Regions from separate parts of the Pseudarthrobacter sp. 902506025 genome, predicted to be linked through region 1. Evidence: riboswitches for the same ligand, from Rfam matches in the RefSeq annotation. Region 1 holds a riboswitch; each other region holds the start of a gene.
What was found. A riboswitch is a leader RNA that binds a small molecule or an ion and turns the genes downstream of it on or off. The one in region 1 is predicted to bind S-adenosylmethionine.
Positions count from the first base shown of each region.

Region 2: it holds a riboswitch for S-adenosylmethionine, as region 1 does, so the genes downstream of both, AB0280_RS07595 (aminotransferase class V-fold PLP-dependent enzyme) here and AB0280_RS04130 (DUF1737 domain-containing protein) in region 1, are expected to answer to the same signal.
Region 3: it holds a riboswitch for S-adenosylmethionine, as region 1 does, so the genes downstream of both, AB0280_RS14010 (cobalamin-independent methionine synthase II family protein) here and AB0280_RS04130 (DUF1737 domain-containing protein) in region 1, are expected to answer to the same signal.

Region 1 is NZ_JBFBKW010000002.1:63,811-73,182, forward strand. It holds gene AB0280_RS04100 (energy-coupling factor transporter transmembrane component T family protein) at 1-607, shown strand, start outside; gene AB0280_RS04105 (UDP-N-acetylglucosamine 1-carboxyvinyltransferase) at 737-2,260, shown strand; gene AB0280_RS04110 (glutamate--cysteine ligase 2) at 2,330-3,556, shown strand; gene AB0280_RS04115 (HNH endonuclease signature motif containing protein) at 3,643-5,157, opposite strand; gene AB0280_RS04120 (O-succinylhomoserine sulfhydrylase) at 5,222-6,430, opposite strand; gene AB0280_RS04125 (rhodanese-like domain-containing protein) at 6,431-6,841, opposite strand; gene AB0280_RS04130 (DUF1737 domain-containing protein) at 6,838-7,113, opposite strand; SAM riboswitch class IV at 7,127-7,242, opposite strand; gene opgC (OpgC domain-containing protein) at 7,411-9,372, shown strand, end outside.
Region 2 is NZ_JBFBKW010000003.1:69,283-78,654, reverse strand. It holds gene AB0280_RS07605 (metal-dependent transcriptional regulator) at 1-328, opposite strand, end outside; gene AB0280_RS07600 (class I SAM-dependent methyltransferase) at 402-1,160, opposite strand; gene AB0280_RS07595 (aminotransferase class V-fold PLP-dependent enzyme) at 1,246-2,664, opposite strand; SAM riboswitch class IV at 2,701-2,814, opposite strand; gene hisN (histidinol-phosphatase) at 2,968-3,780, opposite strand; gene rsgA (ribosome small subunit-dependent GTPase A) at 3,825-4,940, opposite strand; gene aroA (3-phosphoshikimate 1-carboxyvinyltransferase) at 4,924-6,312, opposite strand; gene AB0280_RS07575 (DoxX family protein) at 6,319-6,867, opposite strand; gene AB0280_RS07570 (sigma-70 family RNA polymerase sigma factor) at 7,104-7,916, shown strand; gene rsrA (mycothiol system anti-sigma-R factor) at 7,913-8,173, shown strand; gene AB0280_RS21525 (50S ribosomal protein bL37) at 8,278-8,352, opposite strand; gene AB0280_RS07560 (PadR family transcriptional regulator) at 8,470-9,084, opposite strand; gene AB0280_RS07555 (DUF4097 family beta strand repeat-containing protein) at 9,084-9,372, opposite strand, start outside.
Region 3 is NZ_JBFBKW010000007.1:87,628-96,999, forward strand. It holds gene AB0280_RS13980 (thioesterase domain-containing protein) at 1-610, shown strand, start outside; gene AB0280_RS13985 (HAD-IIA family hydrolase) at 607-1,443, opposite strand; gene AB0280_RS13990 (TrmH family RNA methyltransferase) at 1,515-2,171, shown strand; gene fbaA (class II fructose-bisphosphate aldolase) at 2,294-3,313, shown strand; gene AB0280_RS14000 (DUF3151 domain-containing protein) at 3,314-3,739, shown strand; gene AB0280_RS14005 (uracil-DNA glycosylase) at 3,810-4,439, opposite strand; gene AB0280_RS14010 (cobalamin-independent methionine synthase II family protein) at 4,651-5,859, opposite strand; SAM riboswitch class I at 5,873-5,977, opposite strand; gene AB0280_RS14015 (M14 family zinc carboxypeptidase) at 6,207-7,271, shown strand; gene AB0280_RS14020 (adenylosuccinate synthase) at 7,468-8,757, shown strand; gene AB0280_RS14025 (YegP family protein) at 8,936-9,307, shown strand.

The DNA of each region.
Region 1 (9,372 bases):
GCGCGGCTGGCCGCTGATCCTCGCCGCTGCCGTGGGAGGCTGGAGCACCTCCATCCTGGCACCGGACAGCGGCAGGATCCTGCTCGACGCCGGCATCTGGAGCATGAGCGAGGGTTCCCTCCAGCTGGGCATCGGATTCCTGCTGCGGGGTTTTGCGATCGCCCTCCCGGCGGTGCTCCTGATGAGCTGCACCGATCCCACCGACCTCGCCGACGCGCTCGCGCAGAAGGCACGCCTGCCGCACCGGTTCGTCCTGGGAACCCTGGCTGCGATGCGTTTGGTGGGGCTCATGGCCGAGGAATGGCAGACCATCGGGATGGCGCGGCGTGCCCGCGGCGTAGGTGCGCGGGGCAGCCTGGGGCAGCGGGTGAAGGCGACACTCGGGCAAAGTTTCGGGCTCCTGGTCCAGGCCATCCGCCGTGCATCGAGGCTCGCCGTCACCATGGAGGCGAGGGGTTTCGGCGGCGGCCGGCGGACCTGGGCCCGGGTGTCCACCTTCAGCCCGCTGGACCTCTGGGTGGTGGCAGGCGGCGTCCTGGTGGCCGGACTCGCCCTTTTCGCAGCTGTTACGGCCGGTACCTGGAATATGGTGTGGCTGGGGAGTTAAGCCACCCGCCCGGGGGACAGGCGGGGCTCCCTATCGCACCGAATGGGTACCGCCCTCCTGGAGCCCCCTTCCCCGCCCGCGGGTAGCTGCCACGAAGGCTGGATAACTCATTTATGATATATTCGCGGTATGACCCAGGAGACCGCTGAACACGTTGCCGCCATGCTGAGGGACGCCCGGAGCGAGAAAGGGTGGACCCAGGGGCAGTTGGCCGCCGAACTTGGCACCAGCCAGAGCGCCGTGGCCCGGATGGAACAGGGCAAGCAGAACCTGAGCCTGAAAATGATCCAGCGGCTGGAAAACATCTTTGACCGCAGCATCGTGAACGTGGCCAAGCCGCAGATGACCCACCTGCGGGTGGAAGGCGGCCGCACCCTGTCCGGAGCCGTCGACGTCAACAGCAGCAAGAACGCCGGCGTCGCCCTGCTGTGCGCCAGCCTGATCAACAGGGGCACCACCGTGCTCCGGCGCCTGGCCCGGATCGAGGAAGTCAACCGCATCGTCGAGGTTCTGACCAGCATCGGCGTCGAGTGCACCTGGCTCAATGACACGGATCTCCGCCTGCGCCGGCCTGCCGTCCTGGACCTGGACGCCATGGACGTGGACGCGGCACGCCGGACCCGCAGCGTCATCATGCTTCTGGGCCCCCTGCTGGATGAGTCCCGTGAGTACCGGCTTCCCTACGCGGGAGGCTGCGACCTGGGCACCCGGACCGTGGAGCCCCACATGCAGGCACTGCGCGAGTTCGACCTGTCAGTGGAGGCCACCGCAGGTTTCTACACCGTGCAGGCGCCGCCCGCCGATACCCGGGACCGCTCCTTCGTCCTCACCGAACGCGGGGACACCGTCACCGAAAATGCGATCATGGCCGCGGCGCACCGCGCCGGAACAACCGTGATCCGCAACGCCAGCCCCAACTACATGGTGCAGGACCTGTGCTTCTACCTGCAGATGCTCGGCGTCACCATTGAGGGCGTGGGCACCACCACGTTGAAGATCACCGGACAGCCGGAAATCGACGCCGAGATCGAGTACTTCCCCTCCGAGGATCCCATCGAGGCCATGAGCCTCATCACGGCCGGCATCGTCACCAACTCCGAGGTCACCGTGCGCCGGGTGCCCATCGAATTCATGGAGATCGAACTGGCCACTCTGGGCCAGATGGGGCAGAAGCTGGAGATTTCGGGCGAGTACATGGCCCGCAACGGCCGCACCCGCCTGGTGGACGTGACCACCAAGCCCTCCGAGCTGCGTGCCCCGGAGGACAAGATCCACCCCATGCCGTTCCCCGGGCTGAATATCGACAACCTGCCGTTCTTCGCCGTCATTGCTGCGAACGCCCACGGCCAGACCATGATCCACGACTGGGTGTACGAGAACCGCGCCATCTACCTGACGGAGCTGAACCGGCTCGGCGCGCAGGTGCAGCTCCTGGACCCGCACCGGATCTACGTCAACGGACCCACCAAGTGGCGCGCCGCCGAGGTGGGCTGCCCGCCCGCGCTCCGGCCTGCCGCCTGCCTCCTGCTGGCCATGCTCGCAGCGCGGGGTGTGTCCGAGCTGCGGAACATCTATGTGATCGAGCGTGGTTACGAGGACCTGGCGGAGCGGCTGAACACCATCGGCGCCAAGGTGGAGTACTTCCAGGACTGACCCATTCACGCTTCGTCATGAACGGCGGGCCACGGTTCCAATGGCCGCCCGCTGCCGCAGAATATTCGTATGCGTACATTTGGCGTAGAGGAAGAACTCCTGATCGTTGATCCGGAGTCCGGGGAGCCGCTTGCCCTGGCCGACGCCCTCCTCGCCAGCCACCGCGTCGCAGCCGACGATCTTCCCGTGGACCTGGATGGCCGCCATGCCGGCAACCAGGCGGATTACGACGACGAGATGGGCCTGAGTGCCGAGCTCAAGCTTGAGCAGATCGAGACGCAGACCCGGCCGTGCCGGGAGTACGGCGGCCTGCTGGAGCAGATCCGGGCAGGCCGGGCGCTGGCCGACCAGGCAGCCCGGAAGCACGGAGCCAGGGTGGCGGCGCTGGCCACCTCACCCGTGGCATCGCCCAGCCACACCACACCTGACCCGCGCTATGCCAGGATGCTGGAGCGCTTCGGCCTCACCGCCCAGGAACAGCTCACCTGCGGTTTCCACGTCCACACCTTCATCGAATCGCCGGAGGAAGGGGTGGCGGTCCTGGACCGCATCCGCGACAAACTGGCCGTCCTCACGGCGCTGAGCGCGAACTCGCCGTTCTGGAACGGCGTCCCCACCGGCTTCGAAAGCTACCGCACCCAGGCCTGGAACCGCTGGCCCACAGCCGGCCCGGCCGGCATCTACGGAACGTACCCTGCCTACCGCCGGGTGGTGACCCGGCTGCTGGACAGCGGCGTCATGCTCGACGAGGGCATGCTCTATTTCGACGCGCGGCTCTCCCGCAACCACCCCACGGTGGAGGTGCGGGTGGCGGACGTATGCCTCCGTGCCGGGGACGCCGCACTCATCGCCGTGCTGGTCCGGGCACTGGTGGAATCCGCCAGCCGGGAGTGGCGGGACGACGTGGACCCTGCGCCCGTTCCCACCGTCCTGCTGCGGATGGCGTCCTGGCAGGCCAGCAGCGCCGGGTTGAGCGGCGAACTGCTGGACTTTGGCAACTTCCGGCCGGCGCCGGCTGCGGATGTGGTGCGTTCCCTGGTGGATTACCTGGCCCCCGTCCTTGACGAACAGGGCGAGCTCGCATTGGCCCGCCAGGGGGTGGAGGACATCATCGCCCGCGGGACAGGGTCCGCTGAACAGCGCCGCGCCCGCGACAAGGCCCTGGCGGGGCAACCGCCGGAGGACATGGGGTTCGGCGCGGTGGTCCGGCAGGCCGTCCACCTGACCATGCGTGATGCGCTGGACCTTGCGGACGTGGCGGCCACGCCCGAGCTGCTGCGTGTCCGGCAGGCCTGACGGGGCAAGAGCCGCCAGGAGCAGACTTGTAGAACCTCAGGTGTCTTGTAGAACGGCAGGTGTAGAGACCCGCAGCGAAGCAGGTGCTAGGTAGCGAGGCGCTGTAGAACGACCTGTTCCAGCGGGCTTCGTTGCGCCGACAGGATGCCCGGGGGCCAGTGGGTTGGTTCTGGGTCCTGGTATTCGGCGTTGTAGTGCCGTCCCGTGGGTGAGGTCCAGCCGGGTGGTTCATTCTTGGTGGCGGGGTCGGGTGTCCATTGGCTGTGGTGTTTGAGCCGGTGGTGCTTGGGGCAGAGTTGGGCCAGGTTGCTGACGTTGGTGGTGCCGCCGTGTTGCCAGGCGGTGAGGTGGTCTGTTTCGTTATCGGGGGTGCGGTTGGCGCAGCCCCGGAAGGTGCACTTGGCATCGCGCATCCTGATCCAGCGTTTGATGGTTTCGGTGAGCCGGTAGTTTTTCCGGCCAATTTCCAGTGGTGCGCCGTCGCGGGGGTCGACCAGGACCCGGTAGAACGATTCCGCCCCGTCGGCGACAAGTTTGCGCGCCATGGACGCCGGGATCGGCCCGAAACCATCCAGTACGGCGGGTTCATCGGTCACGCCGAGGAGGGAGAACACCGGCACCATCACCAGGACGTCGGCCCGCGGCGCAGGGACCTTCCCGATCCCGGTGACACCCTGCGTGCCCTGAACGCCGGGGCCGGGACCGTCTTCCTCGGCGTGGGCGGCGGTCTCCCCGGCTGCGGGCTTCATGCCAACCCCCAGCAGCAGGGATGCTGCGATGTCGGGGCGGAGCTGGGTGAGGGGGCGGGGTTCGTCAGGGCCTTGGAGTCCGCGGGCGGTGGCGGTGGTCCGGTTCCAGATGGCGCAGGCGGTATCGCCGGGCAGGTAGAGGGAGATCCAGGCCATGCCGTCCTTGTCGGGGGTGTATTCCATCCGCCGGTCGGCCACGCCCTTTGCGTGGCGCTTCTCGATCGATTCCGGATGGTGGCGTTCCCGCCACCCACGGACCTTGGCCCGGAACCGTGACGGGACGAGCTCGCCGGGCGCGGCGCCGCGGGCGGGCTGGGGTGCAGCCGGGTCGAAGAAATGCGCCACCAGAGACGCCGCGCCCTCCGGGGTGAGGCCTTCAGTCTCATCGGCGACAATCCGGGCGTGCTGCCAGGACATCGCGCCCGCGGACAGGGCGTTCATAACGGGCGGCAGGGAGCAGATCCGCCGTGACTGCTTCACAAGGGCGCCCGCGGCTGCGGAGCTGATGGTCAGGACTCCGGCGATTTCCTCCACCACCGACATGTCAGCGTAAGTGCGATCCTGGACGGAGGCGTCCGGCGGCGTCATCGCCTGCTGGAACTCCACTGCCTCAGCAGCGGTCGCCGCTTTCACCGCGGCCAGTTGCGCCTCCAGCCGAGCCATAAGCTCCAGCCGTTCCAGCCGGATCCCATACCGCCGCTGCAAAACATCCGTACCGGCACCAATATCCACACCGGCACCACCATGAGCCCCGGCAGCAAGGAAAGAGTCCTCACGGTTCAGCGAATCGAGGGCGGCAACAGAGGCATCGATTGACGCCAGCACCACCCCGACACCACCGCCGATTCCCATACCGACATCATCCAACGAGGCACTGACATCTGTATTTGGCCACGCGGACCTGGTCCCGCCCCCGCTAGATCTGCTTCAGCGCCTGTTCCAGGTCGCGGAGGAGGTCCTCCGGGTCCTCGAGCCCCACCGAGAGCCGGACCACGCCGTCGCTCAGGCCGATGGCGGCCCGCCCCTCCGGGCCCATGGCGCGGTGGGTAGTGGTGGCGGGGTGCGTGATCAGGGACTTTGCATCACCGAGGTTGTTGGAGATATCGATGATCCGCAGCCCGTCCAGCAGTGCGAACGCCGCTTCCTTGCCCGTGCGTCCGCCGGAAGGAGCGAGCTCGAAGGTAAGGACAGTGCCACCTGCACTCATCTGCTTTGCCGCCAGCCCGTACTGCGGGTGCGACTTCAGGAGCGGGTACTTCACCCAGCTCACCGCCGGCTGTTCCTCCAGCCATTCTGCGAGCCGGAGTGCGGTCGCCGAGGAGTGGTTGACGCGCAGGCCCATGGTCTCCAGGCCCTTGGTCAGGACCCAGGCGTTGAAAGCGGAAAGCGCGGGGCCGGTGTGGCGCATCAGCTGCTTCACCGGTCCGTCGATGAATTCCTTGGTGCCCAGGATGGCTCCGCCCATCACCCGGCCCTGCCCGTCGATGTGCTTGGTGCCGGAGTAGACGATCACGTCGGCACCAAGGTCCCCGCAGCGCTGCAGCAGGGGAGTGGCGAACACGTTGTCCGCCACTACGGTGGCCCCGGCCGCGTGCGCCAGTTCGCTGACGGCGGCGATGTCCACGATCTCCTGCATGGGGTTCGACGGGGACTCGAAGAAGACGGCGGTGGTGGGCTTGGACAGGGCTTCGCGCCACTGGTCCAGGTCCGGGCCGTCCACGAAGACCGTCTCCACACCCCAACGGGGCAGGATCTCGTTCAGGATCACAAAGCACGAACCGAACAGTGACCGGGCGGCCACCACCCGGTCGCCCGCAGCCAGCAGGGCACCCAGCGCGGTGAACACGGCGGACATGCCCGACGCCGTCGCGAAACATGCTTCGGTGCCTTCGAGCAGCCTGAGCCGTTCCTGGAAGGTGGCCACGGACGGGTTGCCGTAGCGGGAGTAGACAAAGCGCTCGTCCTCGCCGGTGAAGGCCCGTTCAGCTGCCGCGGCGGATTCGTAGACGAACCCTGAGTTCAGGAAGATGGCCTCGGATGTTTCCTGGAAGTTGGAGCGGTCCAGGCCTCCGCGGACTGCCTGGGTGTCGGGGTTCCAGCCGGGGGCGTCTGGGTTGAAGGTCACTTAGTTCTTTCCGAGGTTGGTGGGGAGGCCGCGGTTCTTCCAGCCATTGACGGTCCGCTCGCCGTAGCGGTCGGGCTCGCCTTCGAAGCCCTCCAGCACGCTGTACGCGGTGAAGCCCGCCTGGGTGGCGGCAGTTGCGGCCGCGATGGACCGCTGGCCGGACCGGCACAGGAACAGCAGTTCCGCGTGGGGATCCTCCGGCGCCTGCTCCTGGAGGTCCTTGACGAAGTCCGGGTTGGGGATGCCTCCGGGGAAGGTCCACTGGATGAACAGGGGATCGTTGTCCGTGGCCTTGGTGTCCGGGATGCCGATGTGGGCCCATTCGCCCTCGGTGCGGACGTCCACCAGGATGGCGCCCTGCTCCAGCTTGGCCCAGGCTTCCTGCGGCGTCAGGTCTCCCGCGTAGCTCATGCGTGGCCCTCGCCGTCGAACTCGCCCTCAAATTCGGCATCGAGCTGGTCCACGGCGGTGGCCACGGCGGCGTCGGCGGAAGCGATCGCGGCCGGAAGGACGATTGCCTGCGCCACGATGACGGTGGTGCCGTTGAAGGTTGCCGCCGGGCTGCCGTGCAGGACGTAGCCATCGGCGAGTGCAGCGGAGATCCGCTCACAGAATTCACGGTTGTCCGCGCCCGTAATCAGGCGGTAGGACAGTCTTTCGTCAGGGGCGGGTGCGTCGGACACGACGGATCTCCTTCTCTCACGCTTGCAGCTCGAATCGGTCGATATGCCGAGTATTCACCTGAGGCACCCCGCCGCGAAAGGGAGGGTTGCCGACCGGCAAGTCAGGGCTTGGCGCCGGTACTCATTACTCCCCAAAAACGTAACACCTGCCGCGCCCGGCCGCATCGCCGCCGTCGTCATGTTCCGTAATTGAGCCGTCCGCGTCACGGCACGGGTTATGCCCACGGGCCGATAAAGTTCTTACCGGGGGCGCCGCCCCGTATCCAGAGCAATGAGTACCGGGGGGTCCTTGTCAGCATGCGGGCACACGTATCGCTCCACCACGCCGCCATCCGGCGGAACCGTCCGCGATCCATCGCAGCCTTTTTCGCCGCCGCGTTCATCGCCCTCCTGGCCCTGGTTGTCCCGGCAAGCCCGGCACACGCCGCGCCTGCTGCACCGGACAAGGGCAAGCCGTGGCTGGGGGCGGTCCTCGAGTGGGGCGAGGATACGGCCGCGGGCTTCAGCGACAGGCTGGGCGCCGGCCCCGCCGTCTTCGGCCACGACATCACCATTCCGTACCGCGAATCGGAGCGGAATGACATCGACGGCTTCCTGCAGCAGACTGCAGCCAAAGGCGCCCACGCCCTGCTCTCGGTGAAGCCGTCGGTGCCCCTGGACCAGCTCGGCTCCGCGGAGGCGGAAGCGTTCGCAGCCCAGGTCCGTGACCTGACATCGGGGTTCAAGGGCCAACTGCTGGTCCGGTTCGCCCCCGATATGAATGCCAGCTGGGTGGCTTGGGGCCAGCAGCCGGCCACGTACCGGCAGGCCTTCCAGGCCGTGGCGGCAGCCTTCAAGAAGGACGACGGCGGCCGGGCCGCCATGGTGTGGGCGCCTTACCTGGGCAAGGACTACCCCTTTGAACGGAACCGGAATGCCCCGCAGCCGGGAAGCGACGGGTTTTCCCTCCTGGATACGAACGGGGACGGGACCTGGAACGGAAGCGACAGCGCCTATGCCCCCTACTACCCGGGCGATGACGCCGTGGACTGGGTGGGCCTGACCGCCTATCACGACGACACTGCCGGCGGGGCCGCCGTCAACACGACGCCGCGTCCGGGCGAACTCCAGGAAATGCTGACGGCCTCCGGCGGCGAGAACTTCTACGGCACCTACGCCGAGGGACGCAAAAAGCCTTTCCTCCTCCAGACCTCGGCCTTCTACAGCCCTGCGTCCGGTGGGGCGCCCGAGGCGGACATCAAGACGGGTTGGTGGGATCAGGTGGTGGCCACTGCCACGTCACCCGCTTTCGCCGGGACGGCCGCCGTGGTGTGGGACGAACGGACCAGCACGCGGGATACCGGCGTGGCGAGCATCAGCTGGCTACTCACGGGAAGCCCGGATATTGCCAAGGCCGCCCTGGACAGGCTGAAGGCATCGCCGATGGTCACCGGCCCTGTCACGGATGTGGCGTCCACAGGCACCTACGTGCGGGCCAACACGCTTTCCGGCGCCGCCCCCTGGACCGTTGGTGCCGCCATGGTCATCCTCTTGGTGGCCCTGTGGCAGGTTCCCCGCCGGATCAACACCGCCACGTCCTGGAGCTACCAGGACCCTTCCACCAGGGATTCGCGGGTGGACCTGCTGCGCGGACTGGCCATTGTCTTTGTGGTGGTCAACCACTTGGGCATGGCCTCACTGTTCCAGCTGCTCACCCAGGAGGCGGTGGGCTTCGTGTCAGGCGCGGAGCTGTTCGTCCTGTTCTCCGGCCTGGTGGTGGGCATGGTGTACGGGCCCAAGGCCAAGGAGGACTTCGGCCGGGTGGTGGACCTGACGTCCCGCCGGGCTGGGAAGCTCTATGTGACCGCCCTGGCCGTGCTGATCGGCGTCTTCCTTCTTTCCCTGCTCCCGTTCTTCCACACTGAGGCCCTGACCACGTTCGTGGACCAGGGGACCGGCGGCGCGGGACACAGCGGTGCCGGCCGGACCTACGACCTCTACGCCGGCATGTCGTCGCTGTTCCAGTTCCCCGTGCCGCCGCAGGTGCTGCCGGCCATCGTGCTGCTGCAGTTCGGGCCTTGGCAGTTCAACGTCATGGGCCTGTATGTGGTGCTCCTGCTGGCCAGCCCGCTGATCCTTGCGGCGCTGAACCGCGGCAAGGCCGTCTGGGTTTTGCTGGCGACGTTCGCCGTGTACGCAGTGGGCGCCGTGACCCGGTTCAGGATCCTGCCATCCCAGTTTGAGGACTCGTTTCCGCTGCTGGTGTGGCAGGTGCTTTTC
Region 2 (9,372 bases), on a different contig from region 1:
CATGCTCCAGCTGTTCAGCTTCATCGTGGACCTCGTCCCAGCTGTAGCCGAGCCGCTGGACGAGGTAGGTCTCGATGAGCCGGTGGCGCCGGACCATGGACAGGGCCAGGCGCAGGCCGGCCTCGGTCAGCGTGACGGCGCTGTAGGGCTTGTGGTCCACCAGGCCCTGGTCCTTCAGCTTCCGGACCATTTCCGAGACCGAGGAATTTGCCACTCCCAGCCGCTGTGCCAGCTGGGAGGACGTGATGGGCTTGTCCTGCCATTCGGTGAATGAGTAGATGACCTTGACGTAGTCCTCGATCGAGGAGGAGGGCGCGCTGGTCTTCACATGCCCAAGCCTACCGGTTTGGCCGGTGCGGCAGAGTGCGCCGCTTCGGCCACCCCGCCGCAGACCGCGTGCGTCATGCCTTGGTGGCGCGCCAGGCCAGGGTGAGGTAGGGAAGGTCAAGTTCCTGGCCGGGGGCATGGGCCAGGTGCTCGTGCAGGTACCAGTCCAGGTTGGCCAGAACTTTTGCCCGCGTCGCCTCACCGGCCCGAAGGTAGTAGCTGCGCGACTTGGTGAGCTCCATCAAGTGCCCGGTGGTCACCCTGTCCTGCCAGTGGGTGACGTGACCTTCGAGCCGGTGGAATTCTGGCCCGACGACGGGCTTGTGGCCGGGCCGGTACACATCGCCGGCGTGCATGATCCGGGAGAGCCGGTGCACCCAGGGGACGGAGGTGTCCAGCTGGTTCCAAACCAGGCCAAGTGTTCCGTGCGGGCGCAGGACGCGCGCCAGCTCGGTGCTTGCCGCCAGGGGGTCGCACCAGTGCCACGCCTGGGCAAGGGTCACGACGTCGAAGGCAGCGTCGGGAAGGCCTGTCGCCTCGGCAGTCCCCGGCGCAGCCGTGGCGGCGGGGCAGTGGGCCTTCAGCTGGGCGAGCATGTCCGCAGAGGGGTCGACGGCGGTGACGTCCAGCCCCATGGCCAGCAGCAATGCGGTGAACTTTCCCGTACCGGCGCCGACGTCCAGGGCGTCATGGGCTCCGGCCGGTACCAGCCACCGTGCAGATTCCGCAGGATAGCCGGGACGGACCCGCTGGTAGTGGCGGCCGCCGTCCTGGAAGCTCTGCCCGAGCTCCGTGCGCCGGCCGTGATCAAGCCTGGGGCCACCCCGAACCACGCGTGGCCTCCTTCTGGTGCTGCTTGCGGATGTCCTTCGAATTTACCGCATGCCCGGCATCAGCAGGCAGCCGCCGCCCCGCCGCCTAGTCGTCCAGGCAGGGGGCTGCTCCGGCCGTCCCGGGGGTATTGGGCGCCCAGTGCGGGTAGGTGCGGAAATCATTGGCGGGCACCCAGCGGCCCGCATCCACCACGTAATCCCATCCCAGTCCGTTGCTGCGCAGCGTCCGGATGCCGGCGAGGAGGCGTTCGGCGTCTTCCAGCCGCGAACCCACGCCGAAACTTGCCCGGAGGGAGCCGGACGGCAGGCCCAGGCGCTTCAGCAGGGGATGGGCGCAGAAGCGGCCGTCGCGCAGGCCCACCCCGTGCTCTGCGGAAAGGTAGGCGGCCACCAGCCCTGCGTCGTAGCCCTCGACCGAGAAGTTGACCACGCCGATGGTGTCCGTTTCCGGGTTGGTGTCCTTGAAGATCTGGTGGACGGTGACGCCGTCGATGTCCTGCAGGCCCTCCACCAGGAAGGAACGGATGGCGGATTCGTGGGCGTGCCACCGGTCCTGGTCGAGTTCGGCGATGACCTGGGTGGCGCGGGCCAGGGTGGCGGCGCCGAGGACGTTCGGCGAGCCCCCCTCGTGGCGGGCCGGGCCGGTGGCCCAGCTGACGCCGTCGAGCCGTGCTTCCTTGACCGCCCCGCCGCCGGCGAGGTGCGGGACACCGGCGTCCAGCCAGTCGGGACGTCCCACCAGGACACCCGCGCCGAACGGCGCGTACAGCTTGTGGCCGGAAAAGGCGAGGTAGTCGACGTCGTCCGCGCTGATGTCCACCCTGCGGTGCGGCGCGAGCTGGGCCGCGTCGACCACGATCCGGGCGCCGTGCTGGTGGGCCAGCGCGGCCAGGGCCCGGATGGGAAGAATCTCGCCGGTGACGTTCGAAGCGCCGGTAACCGCCAGCAGGCTGACGCCGCCCTGCTCCAGTTCGGTCCGGACGGCGTCCAGGGTGCCGGTGATGGTGTCGGCGGCAACGATGCTGCGGTGCGGAACGCCCTGCCACGGCAGGAGGTTGGCGTGGTGTTCGATGTCCAGGTAGAGGACCTCGCCGTCATGCCGGCCGTCGGTCACGGGAAGGCAGCCGGCCAGGAGGTTCAGCGAATCGGTGGTGTTGCGGGTGAAGATGACCGAATCGTCCGGGCGGCCGCCCACGAAGTCCCGGACGATGCTGCGGGCGTTTTCGTACACGGAGGTGCTGATCTGGGATGCGTATCCTGCCCCGCGGTGGACGCTCGCGTAGTAGGGGAGGATCTCGTTCAGGTACGCGGACACTACGGAAAGTGCCGGGGCGGACGCGCCGTAATCGAGGTTGGCATACCGCACGTGGCCGCCGGAAATCAGGGGGGCCTGGATTTCCGCGCCGGTGACGGCGGCGAGCGGACGGCCGGCTGCGGCGTGGCGTGCATCGGGGACGCCGGATTCGGCAATGGCGGGCTGGGGGGAGACGGTGGCAGTTGTCACAGAGACCTCACTTGAATACAGGACTCCGGCACAGGGAATCCGCGCTTGCCGCATCCACTCCGGACCGGCCTGGTCGTCACCCGGGGCACCCCGCCGCGAATGGAGGGTTGCCGGCCAGCAAACCGGGGTTTTGCGCTGGCACTCGTGACCTGCATAAAAGCGTAGGACATGGGGCGGCCAGGATTGAAGCCGCGGCAATTGTTAAGGGCTTTGTTACGCAATATCGAATAAACGACGCCGGACACCCCCGTCTGGAGGTGTCCGGCGTCGCAATATTCGCCTAAGGGGGCCAAACCGTGGCAGTTACAGCAGGTCGTCCAGGTACGGGTTGAGGCGGTGCAGCACCTCTGAGTGCAGGATCGAGTTGGTGGCCAGCGCGTTCCCGCCGAACGGTCCGTCCTCGCCTTCGAGGGAAGTGAACCGGCCGCCCGCCTCAACCACGATCGGCACCAGCGCAGCCATGTCGTAGAGGTTGAGCTCCGGTTCGCAGGCAATGTCCACCGAGCCCTCTGCCACCATGCAGTACGACCAGAAATCGCCGTAGGCCCGGGTCCGCCAGACGTCTTCGGTCAGCCCGAGGAACTCGTCGAGGTTGCCGCGTTCCTTCCAGCCGCTCAGGCTGGAGTAGGAGAGGGAGGCGTCGGAGAGGCTGGACACGTCGGAGACGCGCAGCCGGGTGGCAGCTGCCAGGGACCGGCCCATGTACGCGCCCATGCCCTTTGCCGCCCACCAGCGCTTGCCGAGGGCCGGGGCGCTGACCACGCCCACCACAGGCTCGCCTTCATCCACCAGGGCGATCAGCGTGGCCCAGACCGGGACGCCCCGGACAAAGTTCTTGGTCCCGTCAATGGGATCGATGATCCAGCGCCGTGAACCGTGCCCGGTGCTGCCGAACTCCTCACCCAGGACGGCATCGCGGGGCCGGGAGCGGGAGAGCTGGCCGCGGATGGCTTCCTCCGCTGCCTTGTCGGCGTCGGTGACGGGCGTCAGGTCCGGCTTGGTCTCAACGTGGAGGTCCAGGGCCTTGAAGCGGCTCATGGTCTGGTCATCCACGGAGTCGGCCAGGACATGGGCCAGGCGCAGGTCATCGTTGTAGCTCGAAGCGGGTTGGATCATGGTTACAAACTACCGTCTGTGGACGCTTCTGCCGGGAGAACGCGTCAGTTGACGCTGCCGAGCTCTTTGGTTTCCTGTGCGTCCATGCGCGGGTCCGTGCCGAGCAGCCGCCGGAGCGATGCCAGGCGTGCCGGGCCGGTGGGACCTGCGTGTCCGCCTGCCACCCAGTCGTCGAGGCCGCAGTTCACCGCGTTTGCAGTGTGCTTGCACCCGCGTTCACAGTTTTCGATGCCGGGGGACAGGTCGGGGAAGGAGCGCAGGATCCGGTCCGGGTCCACGTGTGCCAGTCCGAAGGAACGGATACCGGGGGTGTCAATGATCCAGCTGCCGGCCGGCGCGTCCGCCAGGCGCAGGGCCAGGGCCGACGACGACGTGTGGCGGCCGCGCCCCGTGACCGCGTTCACTCCGCCGGTGGCCCGCTCGGCGCCGGTCAGCGCATTCACCATGGTGGACTTGCCCACGCCGGAGTGCCCCAGCATCACGGTGACCTTGCCGTCGAGATGGGCGCGGAGGTCGGCCACCGCCGCGCTGTCCAGCCGGGCGGAGAGGCCGTCGTCCGACCGTGCATCGATCCCGGAGGCCTGTGCATCGGCGGTCCGGCTGATGATCACCGGGAAGCCCAGGTGGGTGTAGTTGGACAGCAGCTCCGCGGGGTCTTTCACGTCGGCCTTGGTGACCAGCAGGATCGGCTCGATCCCGGCGTCATAGGCAGCCACCAGGGCGCGGTCGATGAACCCGGTGCGTGGTTCCGGGTTGGCGGCCGCCACCACAATCACCAGTTGGTCGGCGTTGGCCACCACGGCGCGCTCGACGGGGTCGGTGTCGTCGGCGCTGCGGCGCAGGAGGGTGTGGCGGTCCTGGATTTTCACCAGGCGGGCAAGTGTGTCCGGTGCCCCGGACACGTCCCCCACGAGTGAGACGAAGTCGCCGGCAACCACGGGCGAGCGGCGCAGTTCGCGGGCCCGCGCCGCGATGACAACGCGTTCGTTGCCCGAGTCTTCGCCCACCACTGCCGTGTACCGGCCGCGGTCCACCGTGATGATCCGTCCGGTGACGGCATCGTCATGGCTGGGCCGGTCCTTGGTGCGGGGCCGGGAGCCTTTCTTGCTGGGGCGGATCCGGACGTCTGATTCGTCCCAGGAGTCAGTGCTCCGCGCCACTGCCGCGCCCTTCCGGCCCCGGGGTCCCGGCAGCATCCTGGGCCAGCATGTTTGTCCACAGTTGCGGAAAGTCGGGCATGGTCTTGGCTGTGGTGGCGATGTCCTCCACCTGGACGCCGTCCACCGCGAGGCCCAGGATTGCCCCGGCCGTGGCCATGCGGTGGTCGGCGTAGCTGTGGACTACGCCGGCGTGCAGCCGGGCGGGCCGGATGACCAGGCCGTCGCTGGTTTCCTCGGCGTCGCCGCCGAGCCGGTTGATTTCCGCGACCAGGGCCGCCAGCCGGTCGGTCTCATGTCCCCTGAGGTGTGCGATCCCGCTGAGCCGGGAAGGCCCCGTGGCAAGGGCGCACAGGGCCGCGACCGTAGGAGCCAGCTCACTGGTGTCAGCGAAGTCACCGCCCTTGATCTCCGGGCCGCCGGTGACGGTCAGGACGCCGTCAGCAAGGGAGACGGTGGCTCCCATCCGGGCCAGGATGCCGCGCCAGAGGTCGCCCACCTGCTGCGTTTCCAAGGGCCAGTTGGGGATGCGGACCGTACCCCGTGAGGCCAGGGCCGCCGCCAGGAAGGGCCCGGCGTTGGAGAGGTCCTGTTCAATCCTTTGGTCGAAGGCGCGGATGGGTCCCGGTGCCACCACCCAGTGGTTGGGGACAGAATCGTCCACTGACACGCCGGCGCCGCGCAGGACAGCCACCGTCATGTTGATGTGGTCCAGGCTCGGCACAGGCTTTCCGACATGCTCAAGGTGCAGGCCCTCGTCGAATCTCGCTCCCACCAGCAGGAGGGCGGAGACGAACTGCGACGAGGCGCTGGCGTCGATCACCAGGTGGCCACCCCGGACTGCGCCGGTGCCCTCCACCACGAACGGGAGCGACGACGGCGCGGTGCCGTCTTCGGCGGAAACGGCCACGCCCAAGGCTTTGAGGGCTTCGATGATGGTCCCCATGGGACGCTTCCGGGCATGGGGGTCGCCGTCGAACACACTGGCGCCGTTGCGGAGCGCTGCGAGCGGCGGGACGAACCGCATGACGGTGCCGGCAAGCCCGCAGTCGATCCTGGTGGCGGACGGCGCGGCTGCCGCCGGGAGCGGAACAACCTCCAGGTCAGGCCCAAAGGATCCGTCCCCTGGCACTTCGGTGATGGTGGCGCCGAGCTGCCTGAGCGCTTCGATCATGAGTGCGGAGTCCCTGGAGTGCAGGGGTTCCCGGAGCCGGGACGGGCCGTCCGCGAGGGCCGCGAGGACCAGGTACCTGTTGGTCAGGGACTTCGATCCGGGGACGGTCACGGTGGCGTTGACGGGCCGGGACGCGAAAGGTGCGGCCCAGTGCTGGACGGGTGTTCCGGAGGTGTCCCGGGTGGCAGCTGCTGCGGTCATTCGTGCTTAGGCTCCCGCGGCGTGCTCGACGGCGCGGCGTACGGCCTTGTCCGCCTTGTTCAGCTTCTTGGTGGTGGTCCGGCGGGCGTCGGCGGCCAGGTGCGAAGCGTTCCGGCGGGCGTCGGCGGCCAGGTGTTCGGCGCGCCAGGCGAGGCCGGGCTTGCCTGCAGTGTCCACGGAGGCGAGCAGGGCGCCGCCACTGAGGGAGAGGTTCTTGAGCAGCTGGTTCCTGCGGCCTTCGCGCCCTTCCTTGCTGCTGATGTCCGCGCTGCGCCACTCAACGAAGGTGTTCAGGAGGGAAACCACGGTGAGCAGGCCGGCCGAGAGCCGGGAGAACTTGCCAAGGCCGAACAGGACGCCGGCTCCCACCTGGGTTCCGCCGATGACGCGGGCCAGGGTCTTCTCGTTCGTCTGGAAGGGAAGCGAGGCCGCAGCCTTGCGCAGCAGGGGTGAGAGCTGCTGTGCAGTGTCGTCGGAGTTCTTGAGCTTGTCCAGTCCGGCAAGAACGAAACTGGAGGCGAGCATGGGCCTGGCGAGCGTGCGGACAAAGGACATGGATTTCCTCCTGGATGGACGAACCGCGGCGAGCGGCGGAGTCGGTCCTAGTCTTGCACTTTTGGGGAATATTTGCCCGCGGGAGACGGTTATGGCTGTCGGGTCTGAAGGATGGGCCCGGCGATCAATCACCCGATACAGAGCGGAGTTGGGCCTTGCGGAAGGTGTTGGACGGGACCAGACAGGCGGGACCGGTGGCAGTGGACAAGCTGGCCACCGAGCCGCCCGGGTACGGCATGCCCCCGGCAGGGCGGCTGACAGTAGACTTGAAGGCGATGAGCACCCTGGATCCGGCCGTCGCGGCCATGTATGAGGCTTCTCCCGGCGAAGCGAACGGCAGGGAAGGAACGTCACCCCTGGCCGCAGGGCCGGCGGATGCCGGTCCGCCGGCCGTTGACGCGGACGCCGAAGACAGCACCGTGGACGTTGCCACGGAAAGCGTGGAACAACGCCGCCTTCGCTTTGAGCGGGACGCCATGCAGTATGTCGACCAGCTGTACTCCGCGGCGATGCGTATGGCCCGGAACCCGTCGGACGCGGAGGACCTGGTCCAGGAGGCCTACACCAAGGCTTTCTCGGCATTCCACCAGTACAAGCCCGGCACCAACCTCAAGGCGTGGCTCTACCGGATCCTGACCAACACGTACATCAACCTGTACCGCAAACGGCAGCGTGAGCCCCTGCAGTCCAACTCGGACAGCATCGAGGACTGGCAGCTGGCCCGGGCGGAATCGCACACGTCAAGCGGACTGCGTTCGGCCGAGGCTGAAGCCCTGGACCACCTTCCGGATTCCGACGTCAAGAGGGCGCTGCAGGACATTCCGGAAGAGTTCCGCCTGGCGGTCTACTTCGCGGACGTGGAGGGCTTCGCCTACAAGGAAATTTCAGACATCATGAACACGCCCATCGGCACCGTGATGTCCCGGCTCCACCGCGGCCGGCGAATGTTGCGGGACATGCTCGCGGAATACGCCGCCGAGCGGGGATTCAAAACGGCCGCGGATGCGTCGGATGCGGCAGGAAGCAAAGCACAGGAGAACAGGAAATGAGCGACTGCCAGGGATTGGGCGACTGCGACGATACCCGGATGCAACGCATCTACGAGTACCTTGACGGGGCACTGACCCGCGAGGATATTACGGAAATCAAGAACCACCTTGATGACTGCCCCGAATGCACGGAGCAGTATGACCTCGAATGCGTCATCCGCAACATGGTCAAGCGGTCCTGCACCGAATCCGCACCGGACAACCTCAAGAACGCCATCCTGGACCGGATCCACGCGATCCGTCCCGTGGAGGCGTAGGTACCGGACGCGGTAACGCCCATCAGGGCCGAAGACAGCAAAGGACCCCGTAAGCCGAGTGGCTTGCGGGGTCCTTCACTTGAACCGTAGTCCCTGGCATTTGCCTAGGTGTTGGGGCGCTTCCCGTGGTTCGCGCCGCCACGCTTACGGTCACGACGCTTGCGTGCACGCTTGCTCATAGCTGGCCTCCTTACTGTTGGTACTCAAAAGAGCTGCCCTCAAGTCTCCCACATGATCTGGCGCCCCGCGAACCGGGAAACGGCGGATGACCTGCGGCAGGGCTGCGTGGCGGGGTGCTAGGGCTGGAGGGTGCCGCGGATGGCCGCACGGGCGTCGTCCAGGGCCGTCCTGACCGTCTCCAGCGTCATGGGGCTGATGGGCCGGTGCATGGCCTGGCGCCGCAGGTCCGCGCGGAGCTCGTCGCGGAAATCCTGCAGCAGCAGTTCTGCCTCCCTGAGCGGCTGCCCCCTGCGCGCCTGCGACTGGCCGCTTCCCGGCGGAGTGGTGGCCGAGGCAGCCGCGGCACGGGCTGCCTCCGCCGCTGCCGCAAGGTCGCTCCGGAACCCCCGCATGCTGCTGCGGATGTCCTCCCTGAGGGTTCCGGAAAGCCGTTGCACCGAGGCTGCGATGTCATTCTCAACGCCCGCCAGGTCCTCGCGGCGCCGGTTCAGTTCAGCAAGGCCGGCGGCGGTGATGCGGTAGTTGGTGCGCCGTCCCGCCGGCTCGGTGGACACCAGTCCGTCCTCTTCGAGCTTGCCCAGCCTGGGGTAGACGGTTCCCGCACTCGGTGAATAAGTCCCGCCGAACCGGTCCTTGAGCGCCTTGATGAGCTCGTAGCCGTGCTTGGGGCCGCTTTCGAGCAGGGAGAGGAGATAGAGGCGCAACGCACCGTGTGCGAAGACGGGAGGCATCAGCGTTCAGCTTCCCCAAGGGAGTCGACGGGCGCCGGTGCCGGTTCGTGCGAGATCGAGGTTTTGCCGGACACCGAGTTGGTCCGGACAAGCATCAGCTGCCCATCGGGCCCGGCAATCGTCTCCACCTTGCCGTTCGTAAGGAGGCACTGGTGGCCGTCCAGGATCACCGCCCCGCCGGCGGACTTGGCGACGATGTCGACGCCCACGTCAGCGGGCAGGCGGATGGTGAGGTCTCCCGAGACGGAGTTGGAGCCAAAATCCTGCGTGAAATCGAGCAGCTCGAAG
Region 3 (9,372 bases), on a different contig from region 1:
TTACGGGCACAGCTTCGGCGGCATGCTCGCCACCCAGGTGGCGGCCCGGCTCCTGGCCCTGCAGGGCGTCCAGGTGCAGTTCATCCTCCTGGACTCCAGCCCCTACAGCGCCCATGACGTCCTGGACCAAAGCTGGTTCGACGGCGTGGTGTTCCTCTACGAGAGCGGCGTCAGGTTCCCCTCCACCCTGCGCGGCGGGTATGAACTGGGGGAGCGGATCATCCACAAGGACGAACGGAGCTGGCGCCAGATCCTGAACCAGACGCTGGAGCAGCTCTCACCCATTGCCCCGTCCAACGTCCTGGTCCAAACGGAGTCCGCCTACATCTACCACTTCGAGGGAAGCCAGTTCGCCGGCCACCTCGGAACAGCCAAGATGGCCTATATCGGCAACCCCAAAGACGGCACTGTTGACTATGAGACCGCGGCCGAAACCTGGGCGGTGGTGTTCAAGGACAACATGGTCTCCAGCAACCTGCAGACCACGGGTGCGGCGCCCGCCCACGCCAGCCCCGGCTGGAACCCGCAGATCTACCGGCCCCTGGTCACGGAACTGCTGGACGAGTACTTCCCGCTGCCCCGGGGCGGCTCCCGGGTCAGCATCTTCTAGATCTGGTTCTTCAGGTCCGCCACCGAATTCAGCACCTGGTTGGGCCGGAAGGGGTACGCGGCGATGTCGTCCTTGTGCGTGATGCCGCTGAGGACCAGGACGGTGTGCAGGCCTGCCTCCATGCCGGCGATGATGTCCGTGTCCATCCGGTCACCGATCATGGCGGTGGTCTCGGAGTGTGCATCGATCTGGTTCATGGCCGACCGGAACATCATGGGGTTCGGCTTGCCCACAATGTACGGTTCGCGGCCGGTGGCCTTGGTGATCAGGGCCGCGATGGCACCCGTGGCCGGCATGGGGCCGTCCTTGGAGGGGCCGGTGGCATCCGGGTTGGTGGCGATGAACCGCGCACCGGCCAGGATCAGGCGGATGGCCGTGGTGATTGCCTCAAAAGAGTACGTGCGCGTCTCGCCGAGGACCACGAAGTCCGGGCTCTGGTCGGTGAGGATGAAGCCGGCCTCGTGCAGCGCCGTCGTCAGCCCTGCTTCGCCGATGGTGTAGGCGCGGTTGCCCGATTCCGAGCCACCGGCAGACACCTGGTCCTTCAGGAACTGGGCGGTGGCCAGGGCGGAGGTCCAAATGTTCTCCTCGGGGATCTCCAGTCCGGAAGCGCGCAGGCGTGCGGCGAGGTCGCGGGGCGTGAAGATGGAGTTGTTGGTCAGCACGAGGAAGCGCTTTGAGGTGTCCACCCAGCGCTGGATCAGCTCAGCCGCCCCGGGGATGGGCTGGTTTTCATGGACCAGGACGCCGTCCATGTCCGTCAGCCAGCACTCAATCTCCTGGCCGCTCCGGTATACCGCCGGGTTGCCTGCTACCTGGTCCTCGTCTGCCATGCCCTGCCTCCGCCTGTGATGATTGCCCGAAGAGTCCAGTCTAGTGTTGAAGGGTGAACCAAACGCCCGGCATGACAGACGAACCCGACCACCAGCCCGGGGAGGCCGGACCCGCAAAGGCGGAGGTCGGCGTCGGGCCCTGGGAAGGGGAACTGCCGGAAGGCGACCACTGGGACCCTGACCTGCTGGCGGACGGCGACCGGCGCAACGTCCTGGACAAATACCGCTACTGGAAGCACGAGGCGATCGTCGCGGAGCTGGACTCCCGGCGGCACAACTTCCACGTGGCCATTGAAAACTGGCAGCACGACCTGAACATCGGCACCGTGGTGCGCACCGCCAACGCCTTCCTCGCCAAGGAAGTACACATCATCGGCCGACGGCGGTGGAACCGGCGCGGCGCCATGGTCACCGACCGCTACCAGCACGTTCGCCACCACCCCACCGTGGAGGACTTCGTCCAGTGGGCGCAGGGGGAGGGGCTGGCGATCATCGGGATCGACATCTTCCCGGACTCGGTGCCCCTGGAGACGTACGAACTGCCGCGCGACTGCGTGCTGGTGTTCGGGCAGGAGGGCCCGGGCCTGACCCCGGAAGTCCACCAGGCGGCCGCCGCCACCCTGTCCATCGAGCAGTTCGGCTCCACCCGCTCCATCAACGCCGCCTCCGCCGCGGCTATAGCCATGCACGCCTGGATCCGCCGGCACGTCTTCAACCAGCACGTGTGAGTATTACCGACAGGTGACCCGAAACACCCTGGCAGCCCGGGAATGGCTAGGATGGTGCCAAGCCGTAAGCGGTCTATTTGAGGGTCATCCACCCACAGACGAAACTCAGCAGAGGAGCCAGCATGCCCATTGCAACCCCAGAGATCTACGCCGAGATGATCGACCGCGCGAAGGCGGGCGGATTCGCCTTCCCCGCCGTCAACGTCACGTCCTCGCAGACGCTGAACGCGGCACTGCGTGGCTTCGCCGAGGCAGAGTCCGACGGCATCGTGCAGGTTTCCACCGGCGGTGCCGCCTACTGGTCAGGTGCCTCCACCAAGGACATGGTGGCCGGTTCCCTGGGCTTCGCTGCCTTCGCCCGCGAGGTGGCCAAGAACTACGGTGTCAACATCGCCCTGCACACGGACCACTGCCCCAAGGACAAGCTGGACGGCTTTGTCCTGCCGCTGCTGGAAGCGTCCGAGGCTGAAGTCAAGGCCGGCCGCAACCCGCTGTTCAACTCCCACATGTGGGACGGCTCCGCAGAGACCCTGCAGGAGAACCTGAAGATCGCCCGTGACCTGCTGGCCCGCACCGCTGCCGCCAAGATGATCCTCGAGGTGGAGATCGGCACCGTCGGCGGCGAGGAAGACGGCGTGGAGAACGCCATCAACGACAAGCTCTACACCACGGTCGAGGACGCCCTGGCCACCATCGACGCCCTCGGCGCCGGTGAAAACGGCCGCTACATCACCGCCCTGACGTTCGGCAACGTGCACGGCGTCTACAAGCCCGGCGGCGTCAAGCTGCGCCCGGAGATCCTCAAGGACATCCAGGCCCAGGTGGGTGCAAAGATCGGCAAGGACAACCCGTTCGACCTCGTGTTCCACGGCGGCTCCGGCTCCTCCGACCAGGAGATCGCCGACGCCGTTTCCTACGGCGTGATCAAGATGAACATCGACACCGACACCCAGTACGCCTACACGCGTCCGGTGGCTGACCACATGTTCAAGAACTACGACGGCGTCCTGAAGGTTGACGGCGAAGTGGGCAACAAGAAGACCTACGACCCCCGCGTCTGGGGCGCCTCCGCCGAAGCCGGCTTGGCAGCCCGCGTGGTGGAAGCCACCAAGCAGCTCGGTTCGGCCGGAAAGACCTTCTAGATGTCGGACGAGTTCCGCCGGAACCTGATGGGGCCGGAGCCCACGCTCCTGCCTGCCGAAACCGAGGTGCACGGGCAGTTGGAGGCCGGCCACGAGGCATTGGACCTGGTGGCCAAGCACCCCACGTCCTCGCTGCTCTGGGCTGTGCTCGCCGAAGAAGCATGGGCGGAGGGCCGGATCATCGATTCCTACGCCTACTCCCGCGTCGGCTACCACCGCGGCCTGGACTCGCTGCGCCGCAACGGCTGGCGCGGCGTCGGGCCCATCCCGTGGGAGCACGAGCCCAACCGCGGATTCCTGCGGGCCCTCTATTCCCTGGGCAGGGCTTCCTCTGCCATCGGCGAGGCTGACGAGCCGGAGCGGATCGAAAAGTTCCTCAACGACTCGGACCCCACGGCGAAGGCAGCGATCGAGGGCAAGTTTTAGTCCTTTGCGCTTAAACAACGACGGCGGGTGGTTACCTTTCCTGGAAAGGTAACCACCCGCCGTCGGTCGCTTAAGGCTTGGCGATGCCGGTGCGTGCCATGGCGTCGGCGTAGGCCGCGCGCATGTCCTCGAGGTACTCCTCCTGGCGAGCGGGGGAACCGGCGAAGGCGCGGCCGCTCAGGGAGCGCACCTTGTAGGTCTTCAGGCCACGGCGCCACAGCAGCGGAACTTCGGTCTTCAGGAGTGCGTTGGCCAACCGGTTGGCTTCGGTTCCGTGCGCCACGATGACGGAGGCACGGGGCACCAGGGCCAGGAACTTCAGCAGCGGCTTCAGGCCTGCCTGGATCTGGTCGGGAGTGAACTTGCCGTTGGGCTCACCGGGAACGTGCCAGGGGTGGACGTTCCACGGCATCACGAACTCGGGGCGCAGGCCCAGCTTCCACTGCAGTCCCAGCATGCGGGTCGCGGCGTCCTGGTCCCCGGCCGTGATGAACCCGGACGGGTCCGCCTCGCCAATGTTGGAGAACAGGCTGATGATGCGGCATTCCTCCACGTCGTGCATGGGATCCACATAAGGGACCACGGTTCCGGGCTTGGTCTCCCGCAGGGAATCGCAGAGCTCGTTAACGGCAGCAACGCTGGGGTCGTAGCGGCGGCTCATGAGCTGTTCGTGGAATGTTTCGGGTGCCAGGGCTGTCATGAAGTGCTGGTTCTCCTGCGGGGATTGGCGTTGCTGCCGCCACGGAAACGGGCACGCGGGGGCGCGACACATCAGCGGCGGTTGATTGGGGTGGGCCGATTCCTGGTCGGCCTTACCCAGTTTAGCAAGCCCCGGGAAACGAAACGCCGGTCCCGTGCACCTGACTCAGCCAGGGCACGGAACCGGCGGGTTCCCGCGTCGCCTCTTGCAGCTACCAGAGGCGGCTGGTGGCCCGGCGGGCGCCCTCGCCGAGGGCCTCCAGCTTGGCGAAGGCGATCTGCGGGTGGACCCGGCCGCCCAGGCCGCAGTCGGTGGAGGCGATGACATTCTCACGGCCCACGACGTCGGCAAAGCGGACAATGCGGTCTGCCACCAAGTCCGGGTGTTCCACCACGTTGGTGGCGTGCGAGACGATGCCCGGGATGATCACCTTGCCCTCGGGGAGCTTGGTGTCCTCCCATACCCGCCATTCGTGTTCGTGGCGGACGTTGGCTGCCTCGAAGGAGTAGGCGCCGGCGTTCACCTGCAGCACCGATCCGATGATGTCGGCGAAGGGGATGTCCGTGGTGTGCGGACCGTGCCAGGAACCCCAGCAGACGTGCAGCCGGATCTGTTCCTGGGGCAGGTCGCGGAGGGCCCAGTTGGTGGCCTCGACGCGCAGCTGGATGAACTTCAGGTAGTCCTCCAGGCTGGGCTCGGGATTGATCTGGTCCCAGCTCTCGGCCAGGGACGGATCATCGAGCTGCACGGTGAGGCCGGCATCGATGATCGCCTTGTACTCCTCCCGCATGGCATCGGCGCAGGCGTAGACAAGTTCCTCATCCGACTTGTAGTACTCGTTGGCCACGCGGGCGCAGGAGCCGGGGGAGAGGGATGCTACGAAGCCGTCCGACAACCCGGCGGCTGCGAGGCCGGTCTTCAGGTTCCTGATGTCCGATGCCACCAGGTCCTGGCCCGTGTAGGTCAGGGGTCCGGCGATCTTGGGCTGGGTCACGCTCTTGCGGTGGGACAGGATGCCCGAGGAGGGGTCGTTGTAGGCCTCGTTAAACGCCTGCCGGTCGCGCCGGTCGGGGAATGAGGTCAGGACAATGTTGCCGGGCGAGGAGCGGTGCACCTGGGCATCGGCCCAGCGGTCCACGTTGGTTGGCTCCAGGCCGCCCAGCCGTGCAAAGGAGTAGTTCCACCAGGCGCCGTAGTCCACGGAGCTGGACATCGTGTGCCCGTATTCGCCGTCGTTGGGGATGTCGATGCCGAGGTCCTTCTGGCGCTGGACCACCTCCACCACGGAGGCCTCCAGGAGTTCCAGGAATTCAGGGGTGACGCCGTCGCTTTCCTTGGCTGCGTTGGCCGCGATGAGTTCGGGGGTGCGGGGCAAGGATCCCGCGTGGGTGACGCGGATGTGGTCGGTGTTCAGGGACATGCTGGAATCTTCCTTTCCATCGGTCCTGGCAGTAGCACCTTCGGCCGGCAGGAATCCTGCTGGACCGTGGTTGCTGCGGCGTCATCGAGCCAGGTCTCTCGGCCGCTCCGGATGGTTCACTCTCACATAAATCCAGATGCCTGCCCCGGGGCAAGTCTGCTCCGCTTTATGTCGCGACGGGCTGCCCGGCGGCTTTCCTGCCGTTTCCCAGCGGGCAGCAGCATACTTACAGCTTTTGTTCAGGTTATTGACAGGTTTCGTTAAGCTTGGTTGGCTGAGGTCACATGCCGCCGCCGCGACGAAGCTGGCTAACGGCACCCCGATGCACTCGAAAGAGGTAACGCACTGTGAAGAAACCCCTGGCAAATTTCAGGACCCTCGCCGTCTCCGGAGCCCTGGCGCTGGCCGTCGTAGCAGGACCTGCCCCGCTGGCACACGCTGTGGGCGAAGGCCCCACCTACGACGGCAACGGCCAGATCACCACGTCCAAGCTCGCCACGTACGAACAGATGGTCTCGTTCCTGAAGGACCAGGATGCCCGCCAGCCGGCAATGGAGCTGGAGGTCATCGGGCAGACGGTCAAGGGGCGCGACATCCACTTGGTCAAGTACATTTCGGACCCCGCCAAGCCCACCATCCTGTACCTGACCCAGCAGCACGGCAACGAGCAGCTCACCACCGAGGGCGCCATGGAGTTCATCAAGCACCTGGGGACCGGCAAATCCGCGGACATCCTCAAAGGCGTGAACATCCTGGTGGTGCCCATGCTCAATGCGGACGGCGCCATGGGCGACGTGAACTTCTCCCTGGACAATTACCTCGCAAAGGGGGACCGGCACCTCACCCGCTACAACGCCGAGGGTGTGGACCTGAACCGCGACCACGTGGCCAAGGTCCAGCCGGAGACCCAGGCGCTGCACAACAACGTCATGCGCAAATACCGGATCGACTACATGATCGACCTGCACCACCAGGGAACCCGGGCCGAGCGTGACGGCAAGCTGGTGTCGGGCTCCATCCTGTACCCCACCACCCCCAACGCCGACCCCGCCGTCGTCGAAAAATCCAAGCAGCTCGGCGCCGTGGTGTTCAACAACGTCGACTCCACCGGCTGGGGACACCTGGGCAAGTACCAGGGCGGCAGTGCCGAAACCATCAGCCGCAACGGCATCTCCGTGGAGTACGGCATCGCCACCCTGCTCTTCGAGATGCGCGGCATGTCGGACCACTATTTGGACGGCTATGCACTCGGACAGCGCAGCAACGGCTACCTGATCAAGCAGACCGTCACCACGCTGACCTCCACGGCCGCGGCCATCGCGGACGGGTCCATTGCCGACGCCGACACCTCCTTCTGGAACAGGCTCGCCGAACAGACGTCCCGGCCCGCCGGGGAGGCGGAGGACGAATAGGCGGCGGGCCACAACAGTGGACAAAGTGCCCCATCGGCTAAACTTGGGTGGTAAGAGCCCCGGAACTCTTGCTTCGCTGCGCCGTGCTGCGGCTGTGCGAAGGCCGGTATGTTCGGGGCATTCTCATGAACGGCGCTGCATGGGCCCGCCACCTGGTGGCCGGCCCGGGCAGTCCGAACGAATGGGGGAGGATCCCATGCCAGCAATTGTGATCGTAGGAGCCCAGTGGGGCGACGAAGGAAAAGGCAAGGCCACCGACCTGCTGGGCGGCCGTGTTGACTACGTCGTCAAGCCCAACGGCGGCAACAACGCCGGGCACACCGTCGTCGTAGGCGGTGAAAAGTACGAACTCAAGCTGCTGCCGGCAGGCATTCTCAGCCCCAACGCCGTTCCCATCATCGGCAACGGCTGCGTGGTGAACCTGGAGGCACTCTTCCAGGAAATCGACGGACTCCAGGCGCGCGGCGCCGACACCTCAAAACTGCGGGTCTCCGCCAACGCCCACCTGGTGGCCCCGTACCACCAGGTGCTGGACAAGGTGACCGAGCGCTTCCTGGGCAGCCGTGCCATTGGCACCACCGGCCGCGGCATCGGCCCCGCCTACATGGACAAGGTGGCCCGGCTGGGCATCCGCGTCCAGGACGTCTTCGACGAATCGATCCTGCGCCAGAAGGTGGAAGGCTCGCTGCGCCAGAAGAACGAACTCCTGGTCAAGGTCTACAACCGCCGCAGCGTTGTGGTTGACGAGATCGTGGAGTACTTCCTGTCCTTCGCCGAGCGGCTCCGCCCGCTGGTCATCGACAGCACCCTGGTCCTTAACTCGGCGCTGGACGAGGGCAAGGTAGTCCTGATGGAGGGCGGCCAGGCAACGTTCCTGGACGTGGACCACGGCACCTACCCGTTCGTGACCTCTTCCAACCCCACCGCCGGGGGCGCCTCGGTGGGTTCCGGCATCGGCCCCACCCGGATTTCGCGTTCCATCGGCATCATCAAGGCCTACACCACCCGCGTTGGTGCCGGCCCGTTCCCCACCGAACTTTTCGATGAGATGGGCATGTACCTGCAGAAGACCGGCGGCGAATTCGGCGTCAACACCGGCCGCCCGCGCCGCTGCGGCTGGTACGACGCCGTCCTGGCGCGGCACGCTTCCCGCGTGAACGGTTTCACGGACTACTTCGTCACCAAGCTGGACGTCCTGACCGGCATCGAGCAGATCCCGGTGTGCGTGGCCTACGACGTCGACGGTGTCCGGCATGACGAGATGCCCATGACGCAGACCGAGTTCCACCACGCGAAGCCGATCTTCGAGTACTTTGACGGCTGGACCGAGGACATCACGGGAGCCCGGACGCTGGCGGACCTCCCCGAGAATGCCCGCAACTACGTGCTGGCGCTGGAGAAGCTCTCCGGAACCCGGTTCTCCGCGATCGGCGTTGGCCCGGACCGCGACCAGACCATCGTGGTGAACGACCTCATCAACGACTGACGCGCCCTCCCGGAGCAGGCATGACGACGGCGGCAGGCCACCTTTCGCAGGTGGCCTGCCGCTTCTCTTTTGGTGGCGGACAGCGAATTTACACAGGCTTAACGCGCATGGTCTTGTGAGGTTTCCGGTGCCACGGCCAGACTCGTCTGTACAACCTGGTGCCCAAGGAAGGATCGTCATGGCCGGAAAATTTGAAGCATTCGTCGACGCTGATTCGTTTTTCCGGTTCCGTCTCCTGGCTCCGGACGGGGCCGTTATCGCCGTCTCCGGCCCCTTCGAGGACAAGGCCGCTGTGGCGGCAGGGATCGCCGCGGTGCGTGAATGTGCCGGCACGGGCCTGGTCACCGACCTGTGTCCCGCCGGAACCGTAGCCCGTCCCGCGGCTGAACCCGCTGCGGCTGCTGCCGCTGTTCCGGCCGGGCTGCCCGCCGCCGTCGTGCCCGTGTGCGGAGAAGAACGCGCGCCCTCCACGCGGCACGCCTTTGCGCTGGCCAATGCGCCGCGCCGGCATGCCACGGCACCCCGGTGGACCAGGGCAGCAGCCCGCTGACAGGCGGGGAAGGAAATTCTCACAAGTTTTTTTGAAAGCGCGTAACCCTTTGGGGGTCCCCGGCG